DNA from 3 places in the Corynebacterium falsenii genome. Region 2 is predicted to be linked to each of the others. Evidence: predicted binding sites of a transcription regulator. Region 2 holds the regulator's gene; each other region holds the start of a gene.
What was found. The regulator LexA, encoded in region 2, represses DNA repair genes until DNA is damaged. The targets are predictions, from matches to a motif close to CGAACANNTGTTCG.
Positions count from the first base shown of each region.

Region 1: the regulator LexA is predicted to act here: its motif matches at 3,906-3,919, upstream of LA343_RS09130 (HNH endonuclease signature motif containing protein).
Region 3: the regulator LexA is predicted to act here: its motif matches at 1,978-1,991, upstream of LA343_RS07290 (HNH endonuclease signature motif containing protein).

Region 1 covers NZ_CP083646.1:2,092,453-2,097,912, reverse strand. Annotated here, with positions in the region: gene LA343_RS09145 (hypothetical protein) at 1-35, opposite strand, end outside; gene LA343_RS09140 (aldo/keto reductase) at 715-1,545, opposite strand; gene ligA (NAD-dependent DNA ligase LigA) at 1,661-3,733, opposite strand; gene LA343_RS09130 (HNH endonuclease signature motif containing protein) at 4,045-5,460, shown strand, end outside.
Region 2 covers NZ_CP083646.1:1,827,288-1,832,747, forward strand. Annotated here, with positions in the region: gene hrpA (ATP-dependent RNA helicase HrpA) at 1-121, shown strand, start outside; gene nrdR (transcriptional regulator NrdR) at 138-665, opposite strand; gene LA343_RS08050 (hypothetical protein) at 751-1,059, opposite strand; gene lexA (transcriptional repressor LexA) at 1,728-2,519, shown strand; gene LA343_RS08060 (DeoR/GlpR family DNA-binding transcription regulator) at 2,705-3,559, shown strand; gene LA343_RS08065 (uracil-xanthine permease family protein) at 3,592-4,941, opposite strand; gene hflX (GTPase HflX) at 4,966-5,460, opposite strand, start outside.
Region 3 covers NZ_CP083646.1:1,652,285-1,657,744, reverse strand. Annotated here, with positions in the region: gene LA343_RS07305 (SPFH domain-containing protein) at 1-59, shown strand, start outside; gene LA343_RS07300 (hypothetical protein) at 84-758, opposite strand; gene LA343_RS07295 (TVP38/TMEM64 family protein) at 872-1,732, opposite strand; gene LA343_RS07290 (HNH endonuclease signature motif containing protein) at 2,232-4,130, shown strand; tRNA gene LA343_RS07285 (tRNA-Leu) at 4,324-4,409, opposite strand; gene LA343_RS07280 (YbhB/YbcL family Raf kinase inhibitor-like protein) at 4,769-5,332, shown strand.

The DNA of each region.
Region 1 (5,460 bases), 270 kb from region 2:
CTGGAGAGCGTGTGGAATAATGCGCGACTCGTCATGGTGGCTTCGGCTTTCTCTCGATGGCGGGTTTAATCGCGTGTCAGTGAAGATATGGACGTGAAGTGGCGGTCGAGTGTGAGATTGTGTGGCGAACAGAGGAGTTAGGGAGGTTCGGGAGGTTGTGGTTGTGTGCGGTGATTGAGCACTTTAGTGACCGAGGTGGACAACGGGCGCTGCCCGGATCCCCTTAATGGTTCATAAGTTCTATATCGTGTATAAGTCAGTGAAGGTTCAGTTCGAGTGCGGGAGCCACAACGGTGGCCGAGCCCCACAAGCTCCACCATCTTCACAAGCCTGACGAGCCCCACAAAGCGCAATCCCCACAAGCTCTCAGTGCCAACCAGGCGAGTAATATCCCCGGGCCAACCATGCGGTCAAAGCCCGGTGCCGACCAGTGAATGTTCTCCAGCGGATCCGGATTTCGGACCGGAATCTTAGCCGGAAACACAAGAACCCCTCGATCCCGCTGGGCCCGAACTCACGGGGCCCGATCTCCCGGACCCGAACTCACGGGGCGCGATCTCCCCGGGCCTCGGACCATCGTCGGATTCGAGGAGCCGAAGAGGCGGTCGGGCTGGTGGCGTCGCAACGAAAGAACAGCCAGAAAGCAGCGCGCACGCGAGCTGAACGAAGCCTCACAACGCATCCCCCCAGAGTCTCGCCTACCTAGCGCTGCATCTAGAACTCCTCGTACTCCGCAGGATCCTGGTCCTTGCGCCGGCCGTCCGGGCGCCCCAGCGCCGAAATCGCCGCAACTTCGTCGTCAGTGAGGTTGATGGTGAGCGAACGCAGGTTCTGCTCCTGGCGCTCCCGCGACGACGCCTTCGGAATCGCCAGCGCACCAATGGCGCGGTGCCACGCGAGAACAACCTGTGCGGGTGAGGCGTCGTGAGCCTCGGCGGCGTCCACAATCGGCGCCTGCTCGAACACATCGCCGCGCGCCAGGGGGCTCCACGCCTGGGTGATGATCCCGTGCTTGCGGTGGTACTCCAGCGCGTCCAGCTGAGGGAAGTACGGATGAAGCTCAATCTGATTCACAACGGGAAGCTCGCCGGTGGCCTCGCGGATCGCCTCTAGGTGCTCGGGCAGAAAGTTGCACACGCCAACGTGCCTGATCAGGCCCTTATCGCGTGCCTCCATAAGCCCACGGTAAGCCTCCACGTAGTGGCCCTGCTTCGGATTCGGCCAATGAATGAGGTACAGGTCGATGTAGTCCAGACCCAATCGGAACAGCGATTCCTCCACCGTCTGCACAGCTTCCTGCTGGTAGCGGCCGGGAAGCTTGGATGTCACGATGATCTCTTCGCGGGGCACCCCTTGGTCGACGCCCCTACGAATCCCCTCGCCAACGGCTCCCTCGTTCTCGTAGTTGTACGCGGTATCGATGAGACGGTAGCCGGCCTCAATGCCGGAGAGTACGGAACGGGCGCCCGACTCGCCTTTGAGTTTGTAGGTGCCGAGTCCGAGCTTGGGGAGCGAGAAACCGTTCGCGCCGGTGAATGTCTCCATAACAAGATCCTTTCGCTTGTGGCGGGGTGGGGAGGTGGGGAAGTGGGGGGAGGCGGGAGAGGTAGGGAAGTCGGGCAGCGCAGGAACGATCACGGGGCCGCACAACCTGGGTAGCTTACTGGATTGAGCTCGCGCCCCCTTCCAGAAGCGCCGTAAACTCCTCTTCATCCAACACGCGCACTCCCAGATCCCGCGCCTTCGTGAGCTTCGACCCGGCCTTTTCTCCCGCGACTAGGAAGTCAGTCTTGCCGGACACACTGCCCGATGCCTTACCGCCGCGTGCCTCAATGGCCTCCTTAGCTTCGGTGCGGTCGAAACCTTCGAGAGTGCCGGTGACCACGATGGTGAGCCCGGAAAGCAGTTCGGCATCTGCTGCGGGGGCAGCGCCCTCCGCGTCTGGGTCGTCGGCGGGTTGTTCCATGCGCACACCCGCGGCGGCCCATGTGTCGATGATCTCTTGGTGCCAGTCCACCGTGAACCATTCCCGTACCGATTCGGCAATGATGCTGCCCACACCGTCAACCGCGGCCATTTCTTCAACGCTGGCGCCCCTGATGGCGTCGACCGATTCGAAACGCTTGGCCAACGCCTTGGCGGCGGTGGGGCCGGCATGGCGGATCGATAGGGCTACAAGCACGCGCCATAGATCAACGGACTTGGCCTGCTCCAGGTTCTCCAGCAACGTCTCGCCAGCCTTGTTGAGCGTGCCATTTTTCGAGGAGTAGGCAGATGTTGCCGTGAGATCGTCGGCGGTGAGGTTGAACAGCCGCGATTCGTCGGCGAGCACGCCAGAGTGGATGAGATCGTAGGCTGCCTTCTCGCCCAATGCGTCGATGTCGAACGCCCCACGGCCGGCGAGGTAAGTCAGGCGACTATACAGCTGACCAGGGCAGTAGCGGGTGTTTGGGCAACGCCAGTCGGCATCGCCTTCCTTGCTGGGAGCCAAGGCGCTGCCGCACTCCGGGCACACGGAGGAGTAGATGAACTCCCGCTCCTCGCCGGTGCGGGCATCCTCAACGGGGCCGAGGACCTCGGGGATTACTTCGCCGGCCTTTCGGATCATGATCTGATCACCGAGTTTCACACCCTTGCGGTGCGCCTCCGAGGGGTTGTGCAAGGTCGCCATGGTGACCGTTGATCCAGCGACGTACTTCGGCTCCATCACGGCGTACGGGGTGGCGCGACCCGTGCGGCCGATGTTGACGCGGATGTTGCGCAACTGGGTCATGGCCTCTTCCGGCGGGTACTTATAGGCGATGGCCCAGCGCGGTGCGCGGCTGGTGGTGCCCAGACGCTTTTGTTCATCCAGGGCATCGACCTTGATGACCACGCCGTCCATCTCGTGGGCGGCATCGTGTCGGTGCTCGCCCCAGTACTCCACCTGCTTGATGACTTCCTTGGCACTGTGGACCTGCTGCGTATAGGGGCTGACCGGCAGTCCCCATGCGGAAATTGCCCGGTAGGCCTCATGTTGAGATTGCGGATCGAACCCTTCGCGGGCGCCAATTCCATGGCAGATCAGGCGCAGTGGACGCTTGGCCGTGTCCTCGGCATTCTTCTGCCGCATCGCACCGGCGGCGGCGTTGCGCGGGTTGGCGAACATCTTCAGCCCCTCGGCCTGGCGCTGCGCATTCATCGTGGCGAAATCTTCCACGGTGATGAACACTTCGCCGCGGATCTCGACGAGCTGGGGCACGGGAAACTCCTCGGTTCCGTGCAGCTCATCGGGGATATCGCCGAGCGTGCGGGCATTGTGAGTGATGTCCTCGCCGGTGGTTCCATCGCCTCGGGTCAGCGCTAGTTCGAGCTTGCCGTCGACATAGAGCAGGTTGATGCTGGCGCCGTCGATCTTCAGCTCCGTGAGATAGGTCTCCGCTGGGGTGCGCTGAAGCCAGCCATCGAGCTCGTCTTCGTCGAAAACATTGTCCAAGCTGAGCATTCGCTCGCGGTGGTCAACGTTTCTAAACGGGCTCGAGGTTGGTGGGGCAGGGGCCACTTCCTGCGTTGGACTCGTGCCAGTGACAACTTCAGGGTGCTCGCTTTCGAGCTGCTGAAGTTGCCGCAGGAGCTTATCGAAATCCTCGTCGGAAATGGTGGGCTCACCGTAGTAATAACGGTCGCGGTGCATGCGCACCTGCTCGGCGAGTTGTTGCCACTGCTCGGCTGGGTTGTCCTGGGAAGTACTCACGGCTCAAAGTGTAGTGCTCGGTGAGACATCGCTGCCATGAACTGTCGGTCTGCTGTGGTCGGTCATTGTTTCCCCTCCTGGGCCAACGTGGGCATGACCTGCCCGTTTGTGGCCTAAAAAATTTTTGGTGATGAACTCTTGTGTGGTGCGTGGAACGTGTGTACTATAAAAACTACAAGATGTTCGAGATGTTCGCAAGGGGTAACCAAAAAAACGTCGCGGAACTGCGATTATATCGAACGTCTTGGACGATCGCCGTAAAGGATTCGACAGCACTTACTAAATAGAATTTTGGGGTTTAAGGGGGATCAATGACATCCGCACAGCTCATCGTAGACAGCACAGAGGACAACGCAGACGCCAACACAGTAGGCAGCGCAACGATCAACCAAGCCCGCACGATCACCGAACTCGTGCAGGATGTTGAGCGGTCATTGCAGCTGATCACGGATGCACTTATCGCTTCGCCAGCTGATCTTTTTCGACGCCACGAGCACGAGCTGCGGCAGCTCATTCGCGTCACCAATCGCACCGATACTCTCCACGCAGCGTTCGCCTTCGCCGCGTCCGAGGCCCAGGCCTCCCGCAAGGTCGGCTCCGTCCACACCGCCGACTACCTTGTTCGCGCGCTGGATATCTCCAGGTACCAGGCAAAACAGTGGCTCAGCTTGGGCATGAAACTCTTCGCCGCACCACCGCCTGCCACCATCGCACCTCCTTTATCCGACGCCACAACGGACCCCGATCGCCCAGACGCACTGGATGGTCACGACGAGCTGGCCGAACGGCGCAAGCAGCACGAACTGCATCAGAAGCAACTTCGTGACCAGGCCGAGGCACGCCGCCGCGCACGGGATCTGTCCAACGCAAAGTTGTCTGAAATCAACCGCGAGCTTGAGCACCTCGATGACAGCCTTAAGTCCCAATGCCACGAGGACCTGCTCAACGAGGCCACGAAGAAGGCTGAGGAGACGTCTCTCTCTGACCTGAAGCTCTGGCTCCGTTCCAAGGTCAGGGAGGCGAACCGGTCTGTTGGGGATCCTTTCGCTGATCTGCGCGCCCGCAAAGTCACGTGGTCGCAGCCGGATGAGCGCGGCAACGTTCGACTCAACGCTGTGCTGCCTCGTACGGGTCATGCCTTGCTGGAGGTGTTGCTGGCCCCGGCGCGGCTCGTCGCCTGGGAGAAGAAGAGGGGGATCGATGTTGAGGAGGACAAGCGGTCGCTGCCGCAGCGCAGGGCGGATGCGCTCATGGCGATGTTTGAGAAGTGGGCCGAGGAAGGCGATGCGGCGGCCAGCGGACGGACTCGAGGCTTAGCGTCGCTGGTCATCGCCATGTCGGCGAAGGATCTCACCCAGCTGCCGGAGGGGTGCTCCGATCCGGGCGATGCTGCCGATTCCGGCGATTCCGGCGATGCGCCGGCTGGGGCTAGCACGCGGTGGCTGCCGACGAACACCAACGCCAAGCTGAGCCCACTGGATGTCCTACGCCTCGGTTTGGCGCAGCACGACCTGGGGGTTGTCGTCGAACCAAAAACTGGGCGCGCGCTGGATTCGGCGAAGGTGAAGCGCCATGCGTCGGTGCAACAGAAGCTCATGTTGGTCGCTGAGCAGTTGTGCTGTGCCTACCCGGGGTGCAACCAGTCGGCGTGCGAGTCGGATGTGCATCATGTGCTGGCTTGGGCGCGTGGGGGAAGGACGGATATTGAAAATCTGACGCTGCTCTGC
Region 2 (5,460 bases):
TCGGTGGATGATCGAGGAGTTCCGGGTGAGCTTGTTCGCCCAGAACTTGGGCACGGCACAGTCTGTGTCTCTGCAACGCATCCGCAAGCAGCTCGATAAGGCTCTGAGCGCTCGCGGCTAGCAGCCGGTTTGCCAGCTCAGTTGCTCTCTGCGTTCTGTTCGTCCTGTACGTCCTGTGGTGGAGCCACCTGTTCGGCGGCGTTCTGTAGAGCCCTGTGAGCTCGATGCGCGCGAAGGGATTCAATTTCCTGCTCGAAGTCCTCGGCACAGTTAAAGGACTTATAGACGGAGGCGAAGCGCAAGTACGCAACCTCATCGAGCTTCCGGAGCGGGTCTAGGATCGCTAGGCCGATCTGATTGGCTTGAACCTGCGATCCGTGCTGCACACGGATCGACTGCTCTACTTCGTGAGCAAGCCTCTTGAGGGCATCGTCAGATACTTCTCGCCCCTGGCAGGCGCGTCGCACGCCCTTAATCACCTTGTCACGACTGAATTCTTCGGTGACTCCATTGCGCTTTGTCACGAGAAGAACGGATCGTTCGATGGTGGTGAAGCGGGTATGGCATTGGCTGCATTCCCTACGGCGGCGAATCGAAACGCCTTGTTCTACAGTGCGCGAGTCAACAACGCGAGAGGAATCGGAGCTACATGAAGGGCACAACACGTCTCCATGTTATAGCGAATTGTGGGTTTCCCGAATCCGCTCATTGTCTGGTGTTCCGGGCGGTGCGAGTCCTTCCACTCGTGACCTACTGCCGTGGGGCCGAACTATTGGCGCCGTCGCCCGCAGCGGGAACGTGTTGCGCTGCGTCGCCCTGTGCCGAGCCCGCCGTGGAGCTCACGACCTGGCTCGGCCCCTCGGGAAGATCGTCGAGAACGAGAGGGCTCAGCCCCAGGCTTAGTACAACGGTGAGCGTGGCTACGAGCACAGCTCCAGGGGATTGAGCGATGGAGCGAGCCCGGTAGCTCAGTCGCGACCGCGTTCCCCTATCGAACGACCACTGCGGGTTCTTTCGAATACGCTCTGATCGCTGCAGTGAGGCGCGGGAGGGGTTCACGACCTTACCACTGCCTCGCGTGTTCGATTCACTACTGCTACCAACATCTTCCCACCGTGGCTTCACCACGCTGGGAACACGTGGCACCGCTCCTCGATTGGTGCGAGACGGAGGAACGACACCCCTCCGGGCGGCCTCCGAGCCATTCGAGAAGTTAGCGGTTTTGGCGTTGATCGTGAGGTTATTCATTGCGATGTCCTTAAATTTCATTGGGTGGTGATGCACTTCAACACTGACGGGATTGCTCGCATTCCCTTAACTCAATCGGGTTCGCATCCACGCTGCTTGCCGTTTCAACTTGCTACGCTAGTTAAACATCCAGGGTGGACAGCGGAACCGAAACGAGCATCTTTTTAGATGTTCTGTTCTAATCTTCTTTCGAACATGAATCTAGCACACCCGTTCGGTTTCAATCAACAGTTTTTCAATTTTTTCGAACGTGTTGGTCAACATTGTCGCAACGATCATGTAGGCTGAGGTCACTAGCCGGACGAAGCACACACGTCCCGCACAGGAACCGACCACCAGACCGTTGCACGTCACGTGAGCCCACGACCTCAACTAATCGACCCTCAACCAACCCACACAAGCGACGACAAGGACCACGAAGAACAGTGAGCACTGACAAGACGAACGAGACCAGCACCCAGCCCAACCCACTCGCTCCAATCCCATCCGACACAGAAAAGACACCTCCCCGTCGGCGCCCAGGCCGGCCGAAGAAGTCCGAGGCCGAGAAGGAAGCCGACCGAGCCGCAGCCCGTGCCGGCAAGAAGAGCCGACTCACCGACCGTCAGCGCCGCATCCTCGAAGTCATCCAGGATTCCACGGTGCTGCGTGGCTACCCGCCAAGCATTCGCGAGATTGGCGATGCCGTGGGGCTTCACTCCACGTCGTCTGTGTCGTACCACCTCAACCAGCTCGAGGCGAAGGGGTACCTCCGGCGTGAGGAGAAGCGTCCTCGCGCGGTTGACGTCCGCTCCTACTCCGGTAGCGATGAGGACATCGCAGCCCGCCCCAAGCCTGGGCGTCAGGTCTCCAAGCCTGCTCAGCGCGCTCAGCTCGATGACGGTGCGGAGCTGCCACCGGCAACGTATGTGCCGGTCGTGGGTCAGATTGCCGCAGGCAACCCGATCCTTGCCGAGCAGAATGTCGAGGCTCACTTCCCCCTTCCGGCCGAGCTGGTTGGTAACGGCGAGCTCTTCCTGCTGCAGGTCGTCGGCGATTCGATGCAAGATGCGGGCATTCTGAATGGCGACTTCGTTGTCGTGCGTTCTCAGGCCGTGGCTGAGTTCGGCGACTTTGTTGCCGCCATGATCGATGGCGAAGCCACCGTCAAGGAATTCCAGAAAGATTCTCAGGGGCTGTGGTTGGTTCCCCACAACGAGCTTTTCGAACCCATCCCGGCCGAAGACGCACAAATCCTCGGTAAGGTGGCTGCGGTCCTGCGCAAGATTTAGCGCACAGCGCGCCACGGGGCACGACGACGCCCCGGCGGGGTCGACGTGCGACGACCCCGCAATCATAGCCCCGCATGGGGTGAGATTCGGACATGAAGCCCCTTGCTGCGGGCATTAGGCTCCCCTGATCGCGTTAGAATAAGTCCGGTCCTTGTTCGATCCAGCCATTGTGGAGTGTTTAGTCCGTGAATTCAGCCGAGCGCCGTAGGCAAATCTCATCCCTGGCCGCCGTCCACGGTCGCGTCACGGTGGTGGAGCTGGCCGAGAAGTTCGGCGTCACGGCTGAAACTATCCGCAGGGATCTCGCCATCCTCGATCGTGAAGGCGAACTATACCGAGTCCACGGTGGAGCGGTTCCCGCGCACAACTACCGCACAGACTTCACCACGTTGGAAACTAGGTCGAAGTCCTCCCTCGCCGCGAAACGCGCCATCGGGAAAGCGGCTCTCAAAGTGCTCCCGCCCGATGGGAGCACCGTATTCTTCGACGCAGGCACCACCACCGGCATGCTCGCCCGCGCCATCGCAGAAGCCAACAGCACCCAAGACCCTGACCTCATGGCGCCAAAGCTCAACATCGTGACCAATTCGCTCACGATCGCCACCACCCTGGCGGATTCCCCACGCTGCGAGGTTCAACTCATCGGCGGTCACGTCCGCCCCCTATCGCAAGCCATCGTTGGCGACATCGCCACCCGCTACCTCGGCGTTCTCCACGCAGACGTCGCCTTCGTCGGAACAAACGCGCTCACGATGGATCACGGACTATCGACCCCGGATGCCCAAGAAGGTGCGATCAAGCGCGCCATGGTAACCAACGCTGACCACGTCGTCGCCCTCTGTGACTCCACCAAATTCGGCCTCGACTACCTCGTCAGCTTCGCCACCCTCGATGACCTCAGCCACGTCGTCACCGACCAAGCAGCGCCGGAAGGCTACGTTCACGCCCTGGAGGACCAAGGAATCCAGGTCGTCTTCGCCGACCCCCTAGACACAGGCAAGTCGGCAAACTCCACCAGCACCGAAACCGCCGCGAGCTAAACCGCCCTTGAGCCGCACGTTGGCCCCCCGAGCTAGCTCCGCAGCATCGGGTCCTTGCTAGCCTCACCCACGGTGTTATACAGCCACTTGAGAATCGGGTATCCCACAATGATGCCCACCGAACCCCACGCAATACCCTCCAGGGACACAGAGCCCACGGTCAAGGTCAGGTTGCCAATACCAGCAATGATGGCCACGGAGGCTGCCGTCAGGTTCACCGGGTTCGTCAGCTGAACGTTATTGTCCTGCCAGATACGTACGCCCAGCAGGCCAATCATGCCGTACAGCACCATCGTTGCGCCACCAAGCACGCCCACCGGAATCGTCAAGATGATCGCCCCGAACTTTGGAACAAAGGCCAGCACAATGGCGGTAAAGGCCGCCACCCAATACGCGGCGGAAGAATAGACCTTCGTCGCTGCCATCACACCGATGTTCTCCGCGTAGGTCGTGGTACCCGATCCGCCGAAGCTACCGGCCAGCATCGTCGATGCACCGTCAGCCATCAGCGCCCGGCCTGCCAGATCGTCAAGGTTGCGCTGCGTCATCGTCGCCACGGCCTTCACATGCCCCACGTTTTCCGCCACCAAGACAACAACCACAGGCAGCGTGATCAGGATCGCGGACGTCGAAAACTCCGGGCTGTGGAACGTGGGCAGTCCGATCCATGCCGAATCGGCAATGGCTTGCTTGGCGGCGTCGTCGACCCCACCCGTGAGCGCAGCGAACACCCAACCGACCACAACACCTAGGAGGATGCCCAACCGGGCGACCATGCCCCGACCCGCCACGGTGATCACGGCGATCGCCACGAGCGTGACGAAGGCGATGAGGGGTTGCTCCTGGAAGTTCTTCGTTGCCGTCGGGGCTAGGTTCAGGCCGATGAGAGCCACGATGGCGCCGGTGACTGCGGGCGGCATGACGGCGTCCAGCACCCGGCGACCAGCGATGGAGACGATCACGCCGATGAGAACCAGAAGCGCACCCGCGCAAATGATGCCGCCCAGCTGAGCGCCCATGCCCTGCGCCTGCGTGGCCGTCAACGGCGCGATAAACGCGAAAGAGCTGCCCAGATAGGAAGGCAGGCGATTTCGGGTGACCAGCAGGAACAGGATGGTTCCGATGCCAGAGAACAACAACGTGGTGTTCGTGGGAAACCCGGTGATCATGGGCACCAGCAACGTGGCACCGAACATGGCGATAACGTGCTGCATGCCGATGCCGATGGTGCGTGGCCAACTCAGCCGCTGCTCCGGGGTGACTACCTGGCCGTGGGCGATGGTCTTGCCATCGCCGTGCACATCCCAGCCAAAGAAGCGGCCGCGGTGTTCGTGCTGTTCGATGTTCCTCGCGGAGTTCCCCGCGATGTTCCTCTGCGTCATGGGCGTAGCTTAGCCCAGGGCAGGTCAGACCTCGAAGCTCGCCAGCTCGTTCGCGACCGCGGCAGGAACCCGCACCTCCACGCGGGTGCCTTGTTCGTCGTATTGCTCGTCCAGCACAGTGCCGAGTTCGTGGAGCCGGGCCACCACGTCGCCGCGGTCGAACGGCACGTGCAAGGTGACCTGCTTGTCCAGGGTGTTCAGGAATACCTCGAGGCGCGCCTCGAGCTCTTTGATCCCCTCGCCTGTGTGCGCCGAGACGAAAACAACGTCGTCGATCGCGGCCCGAAGCTCGGCGAGGACCAGCGGATCAGCCTTGTCGATCTTGTTGACCACCATGATCTCGGGCGGGGCCGGGCGGCCCGTTTCCTCGACAATCTCATTGATGACCTTGTTCACCGCCTGAATCTGCTCCAGCGGGAACGGATCGGAGCCATCGACCACGTGCAGCACCACATCGGCGGCGAGCACTTCCTCCAACGTCGAACGGAACGCCTCGACTAGCTGCGTGGGCAAGTGCCG
Region 3 (5,460 bases), 180 kb from region 2:
CCCCGACAGATGCTTCACAGCCGAACGCCCAGGCTGACGGGGATGCTCAACCGCAGTAGCTGCAGTGGCTGCTGCTGCGGCGGTTAGTATCCGGTTGCCGCTAGCTCGTCCACTCGCGCCAGCATGTGCACGGCCAAGCTCCACCCGGCCTGCTCCGCGTGCCAGCCAGCGGCATGGAGCCGTTGGCTCATGGCTTGCTTGCTGATGCCCACGATCTGCGCCGCTTCGGACTGCAGGTGCCCGGCCCGCAGCAGGGCAGTGGCCTCGCGGCCCTCTTTTGTTCGACGCCCCAAGACGTGCGCTAGCAAAGTAAATGCCGAGGTAATATCTTCGGCGATGTCTGCAGCCCGGCCAGGGGCGAGTACGCCGCCAGGGCCTGCCTTCTCTACCCGTACGGCCACCGATCCAGCTTTCGCTGCAGGCTTCATCGCTCGCTGAGCGGCCGCGATCGTTTCTCGGCGAAGTTCGGCCTCCTCAGCGGATTCTTCTGTTGCGTCATCGCTGGCGTCGTCGTCGAGAATAAGTTGTTCCGCACCCACAACCGCACCGATGGAGATGGCGAAGTCCCCGGCCTGAAGCAGGGAGAGTACAAGGCCCCCTGTGTCTTCTGGTCCGGTGGTCACACAGACAAAATCTTCCACGCCTTTGGCATAGATGGCGTCGACCATGCTGGACTGTTCGAGGGCGCTAGCGACATCCCGAACATAGTCAGCCCGCCGACGAGAGCGGCCGCGGTAGGAGGCGTGAACGGCAAACATGCCTTCAATGTACTCCACCTGTGGTTTATTCCGGGTTGTCTACCCCTGTGTCTTGACTATTCAGGTGCGCGTGGTCTGCTCGTGTGCGTCGGCTGAAGTGCTTGGCCTGCTGCCTAAAGTGCTTGGCTTGTTGCCGTGCGTCGCCTGATGTACTTGGTCCACAGGCGGAACTCCCGCGCGGACAGAATGAAGCCAGCGGTTACGACCACCAAGCTCACGAGGAGGACCCACGGACTACTGCCGGTTGCCACGGCATCCGTGGCCATGACAGTTGCGACAGTATTCGGAGCAGAGCCGAGGACCGTGGCAGCGAGGAACGGGATGACGGGGAACGCGCCGAGACCGCAGGCATAGTTGAGAAGGAAGAACGGGACCGCAGGCACCATCCGAAGCCCTAGGACGGCTACCCACCCGCGCTCCACGATGACGTCTTGCAGGCTGGCAAGTCGGCCGTCGGATGTGACGCGTTTGTTGACCCAACTTCGGCCGAGCAGGCGAACGAGGGTGTAGGACAATGCCGCGGAGATCGCGAGCCCAAGCAGTGCGAGCATGCTGCCTTTAAGGCTGCCGAAAAGAACGCCCGCAGCGATGGTCCACACGGTCCTGGGGACGGGGAATTGGGTGAAGGCGACCATGAGTACAAGGTAGGCGAGTGGCGCCCACACGCCGGTGGATCCGACCCACGTGCGAATGTCGTCGACGGCGGGTGTGGGGACAGCAATGACGGCGACCACGAGCGCTACGGGGATCAGAATGCTCAGGAGGCGGTGCTTGAGTTTCCAGCTCCACCACGCACGGAACGCGCGGAGGACTACGTTGCGAGGGCGGTTGCTGGAGCGGGGATTGCTGGTGGTGCGGGAGCGGTTGGTGGAGCGGGAGCGGTTGCTCGTGTCGGCGTTGGTACCGGAGCCCGAGCCATCGTGTGCGCCGAATTGGCGTTCCGCGTTGGGCGGAAAGTTCCGCTCTGAGTTCATACGCATCATTGTAGAACGGAGGATTGACGAGCCAGTAGGGAGGTTCACTAGACAGCGTGGGGCTAGTTGAGGCTCGTGTTGCTTGAGGGGCTGGAACTTTAGTAACGGTGATCAAGGGGCGGGGGCTGTAGAAATGGTGGTCAGGGGGCGGGGACTGTAGAAAGCGGGGCGACAAGTGGGGAATCTGCAGGCTAGACGCAGCGGGCAGTCACTGTAGAGACTTAGGCGGCTCCTGCCAACCGCACCTAATAGGCGTTCGCTTGGAACTCCCCTTTTGAGTGCTTGCCGGAACCAAATATTTTCGAAATTGTTTCCGAAACCTCTTGCTGGGTGTCCCACACGCCTGTACTATAGAAGGTAACAACACCACACGGGGGCACCGCACTGCGGGGAAACGCCAACCATCATCCGAAAACATTGGTTTTCTACCAGCTATAGCGAGTTATGCTTCAAGCCAAGTCAGGGACCACAATAGGGGAATCGTCGGGGAACCACCATCATGGCCACCACACCACACACCATAGAACCAACCAGAAAAGACGAACACACAAACGATACCAGTATCGACAGTGTCGCTGATCTGACCACGCATGTTGATGTCATCGAAGCGTCCATGGCCACGGTCACTGACATCCTCACCACACCGACCGCCGAGTTGTTCCACACCCACCGCGCCGACATCATCCGCCTGTTGAAAACCATCAGCCACACCGACACCCTGTACGCCGCATTCGCTTACGCCGCCCACGAAGCGGGCATCTCCCGTGTGGCGGGCACGACACGCACATCGACCTACCTCGCCAGGTTGTTGGACACTTCCGAATACCAAGCACGACAGTGGATCAACCTTGGGATAAGCCTGTATAAACCACCTGAACCACCCGCAGATAAGACCACCACCACCCCTGAGGATGACGCAGCCAACAATGACGACGATGGTGATGGTGCTGCCCAGAGTCGTGCCGACCAATTCGCCGAACGCCGCCGGGCACACGAGGCCCACCAAGCCCACCTGGCCGCCCAAGCCCAGGCACGGAAACAAGCCCGCAAGCTCTCTGATGCGAAACTGGCGGAGATCAACCGCGAACTCGAACACCTCCACCCCAGCCTGCACACCGAGCATCACCACATCCTGTTCGACAACGCCACCACCATGGCAACCACCACCACCGTCGACGACCTCAAACTCCACCTGCGCACCCAAGTCCGCACGTTGAATAGCACTGTGGTGGATCCGACCGCTGACTACCGGGCGCGCAAACTCCTCTGGTCACCCGCCGACACCCACGGCAACATCCGCCTCACCGCCGTCCTACCTAGGACTGGGCATGCATTGTTGGAAACCCTGATGTCCCCGGCACGGCTAGCGGCCTTCGATCGCAGTCGTGGGGTGAACACAGACGAGGACCGTAGGACCATGGCGCAACGCCGGGCGGATGTGTTCATGTCCATGTTGGAAACCTGGGCCGAGGATGCTGACGCCGCCACCGCCCCACGCACACGAGGACTCGCCTCTTTGGTGGTGGCACTGTCGGCCAAGGACCTCACCACACTACCCACCACCAATGATGACGCCGGTGATGGTGCCGGTGATGGTGCTAGTGCCATCACTAGCGGCACTGCCACCAGCGTCGCTACCGGCAGCATCTCGAGCGGAGCCGTTGACTCGGCACCCGTGGCACCTGGTACTGCCGAGTCGCTCAACGCACCTAGCGTGTGGTTTCCCACCAACACCAACGCCCGGCTGCACCCGATCGATATTCTCCGACTGGGGTTGGCTGAGCATGATCTGGGGGTGGTTCTCGATCCGGATTCCGGACGCGCCCTTGCTTCAGCGCGGATGAAGCGGCATGCCACGGTGGAGCAGAAACTCATGCTTGTTGCTGAGCAGCTGTGTTGTGCGTATCCGGGGTGTAACCGGGCTGCGGTGGACTGCGATGTTCACCACATCAAAGCCTGGTCCCATGGGGGACGAACGAGCATTGATAATTTGACGTTGTTGTGTCGGACGCATCACCGGATGAATAGGGATCAGCATGATGGTGGTGTGGGTATGGGCCATGCCGAGGTTGATCCGGATTCCGGACGCGTCGGCTGGCGCGAAGCCCGCCACACTCATGAGGGCTTACCGGACCTGCCTGGGGCGCCACCACCAACCACATCAACCACCGCGCGGGAAGGATCAGGCACTGTTCAAGAGCAACCATCCCGTGGTGGCTCTGGCGCACGCCCGCGTCCGCACCCGCGGTTGAGTGACACAGTGGTGGTCAATACGTCCACCACCGCCAGCCAAGCCCCCGGAGCCAAAGTGACCGACCAGGACTGGGGTAGCACGGAGGTTCAAGCACTGTTCGACCCACCACAACCCACACGGCGCCGCAGTGATCGAGCATCATGACCGACCACCAACACCCAGCAACCCTGCACCGAACCCCACCCCAAACCCGAACCAAACCAATCCGAGCCGGTCCGGAATCCGGACGCAGCCACACGAGAACGAAAGAACTGGGAGAGCCTTAAACCTTGCCCCGAAGCATTAGCCACGCAAAAAGAAAAACCACCACCGGTCGAAAACCGATGATGGTGAAGTGTGTCCGGAGGGGGACTTGAACCCCCACGTCCGTTAATAGGACACTAGCACCTCAAGCTAGCGCGTCTGCCATTCCGCCACCCGGACAGGGATGCGATCCGACCCCGTGGGCCGTAGCTCCCGTCACTTTAATGCCACCCGTGTCTTTTTACAAATTCCCAGGTAAATTACCCCTTTCGGCACGATCAATTCACCGAAGAAGATTCGTCGCCAACACCGCCGACCACAGATCGGTCCGACCGAGCGCCGAACAAGTACCAAACGAGTGATGAACTAATGACAGGGAGCGTCCCCACGTGCAATCAACAAGCAAGCATCCAGCAAGCGGATAGCAAGCGGCCATCCAGCAACCGAATCAAGCAAGGACTGAGCAGCCCAGATAGTTTTTGATATATCCCCATAACCTATACCTGCAGGCTAAGGCCCATTTCAGTATTCTTGGGCACATGTCGAACGCGAACACCAATCACAAGCCCACGTACATCGACGATCGGTTCCCCGGTCCTGATCCGTACGCCCCCTTGGCCGACCTTCCCGCGCTGAAGGTGACCAGCGAATCCTTCAACGATGGCGACCGCCTTCCCGAAGATCAGCTGGCCGAGAAGAGCATCTCTCCGCAGCTGTCTTGGGAGCCCGGCCCCGAGGGAACCAAGACCTATGCGGTTACCTGCTTCGACCCCGATGCCCCCACCGCCAGCGGTTTCTGGCACTGGGCCGTGTTCAACATCCCCGCCGATGTCACCTCCCTGCCACTGGACGCAGGAAACGACAGTCTCACCGAACTTCCCGAGGGCGCCGTTGCCTTGCGCGGCGATAGCCGCTCCTGGGGTTACTACGGCGCCGAGCCCCCAGCAGGCCACGGACCCCACCGATACCTGTTCGCCGTCCACGCTGTAGGCGAGGAGCTGGATATCAACGACCGGCAGACCCCCACGGTCCTGGGCTTTAATTTGAATTTCAAGGCTACGGCCCGCGGCATTATCTGGGGATGGGCCGAGACCGAAGCCTAGGTGCGAATGGTTGGGCTCAACCGCCACAGTTGGCACCGAGCCCAACCACGCTCCACAACTGGGCGTCGACCCCCAATCCGACGCGCGCTTATCCCGGCGTGCGATCTCATCTCGGCGCGCACCCCTAA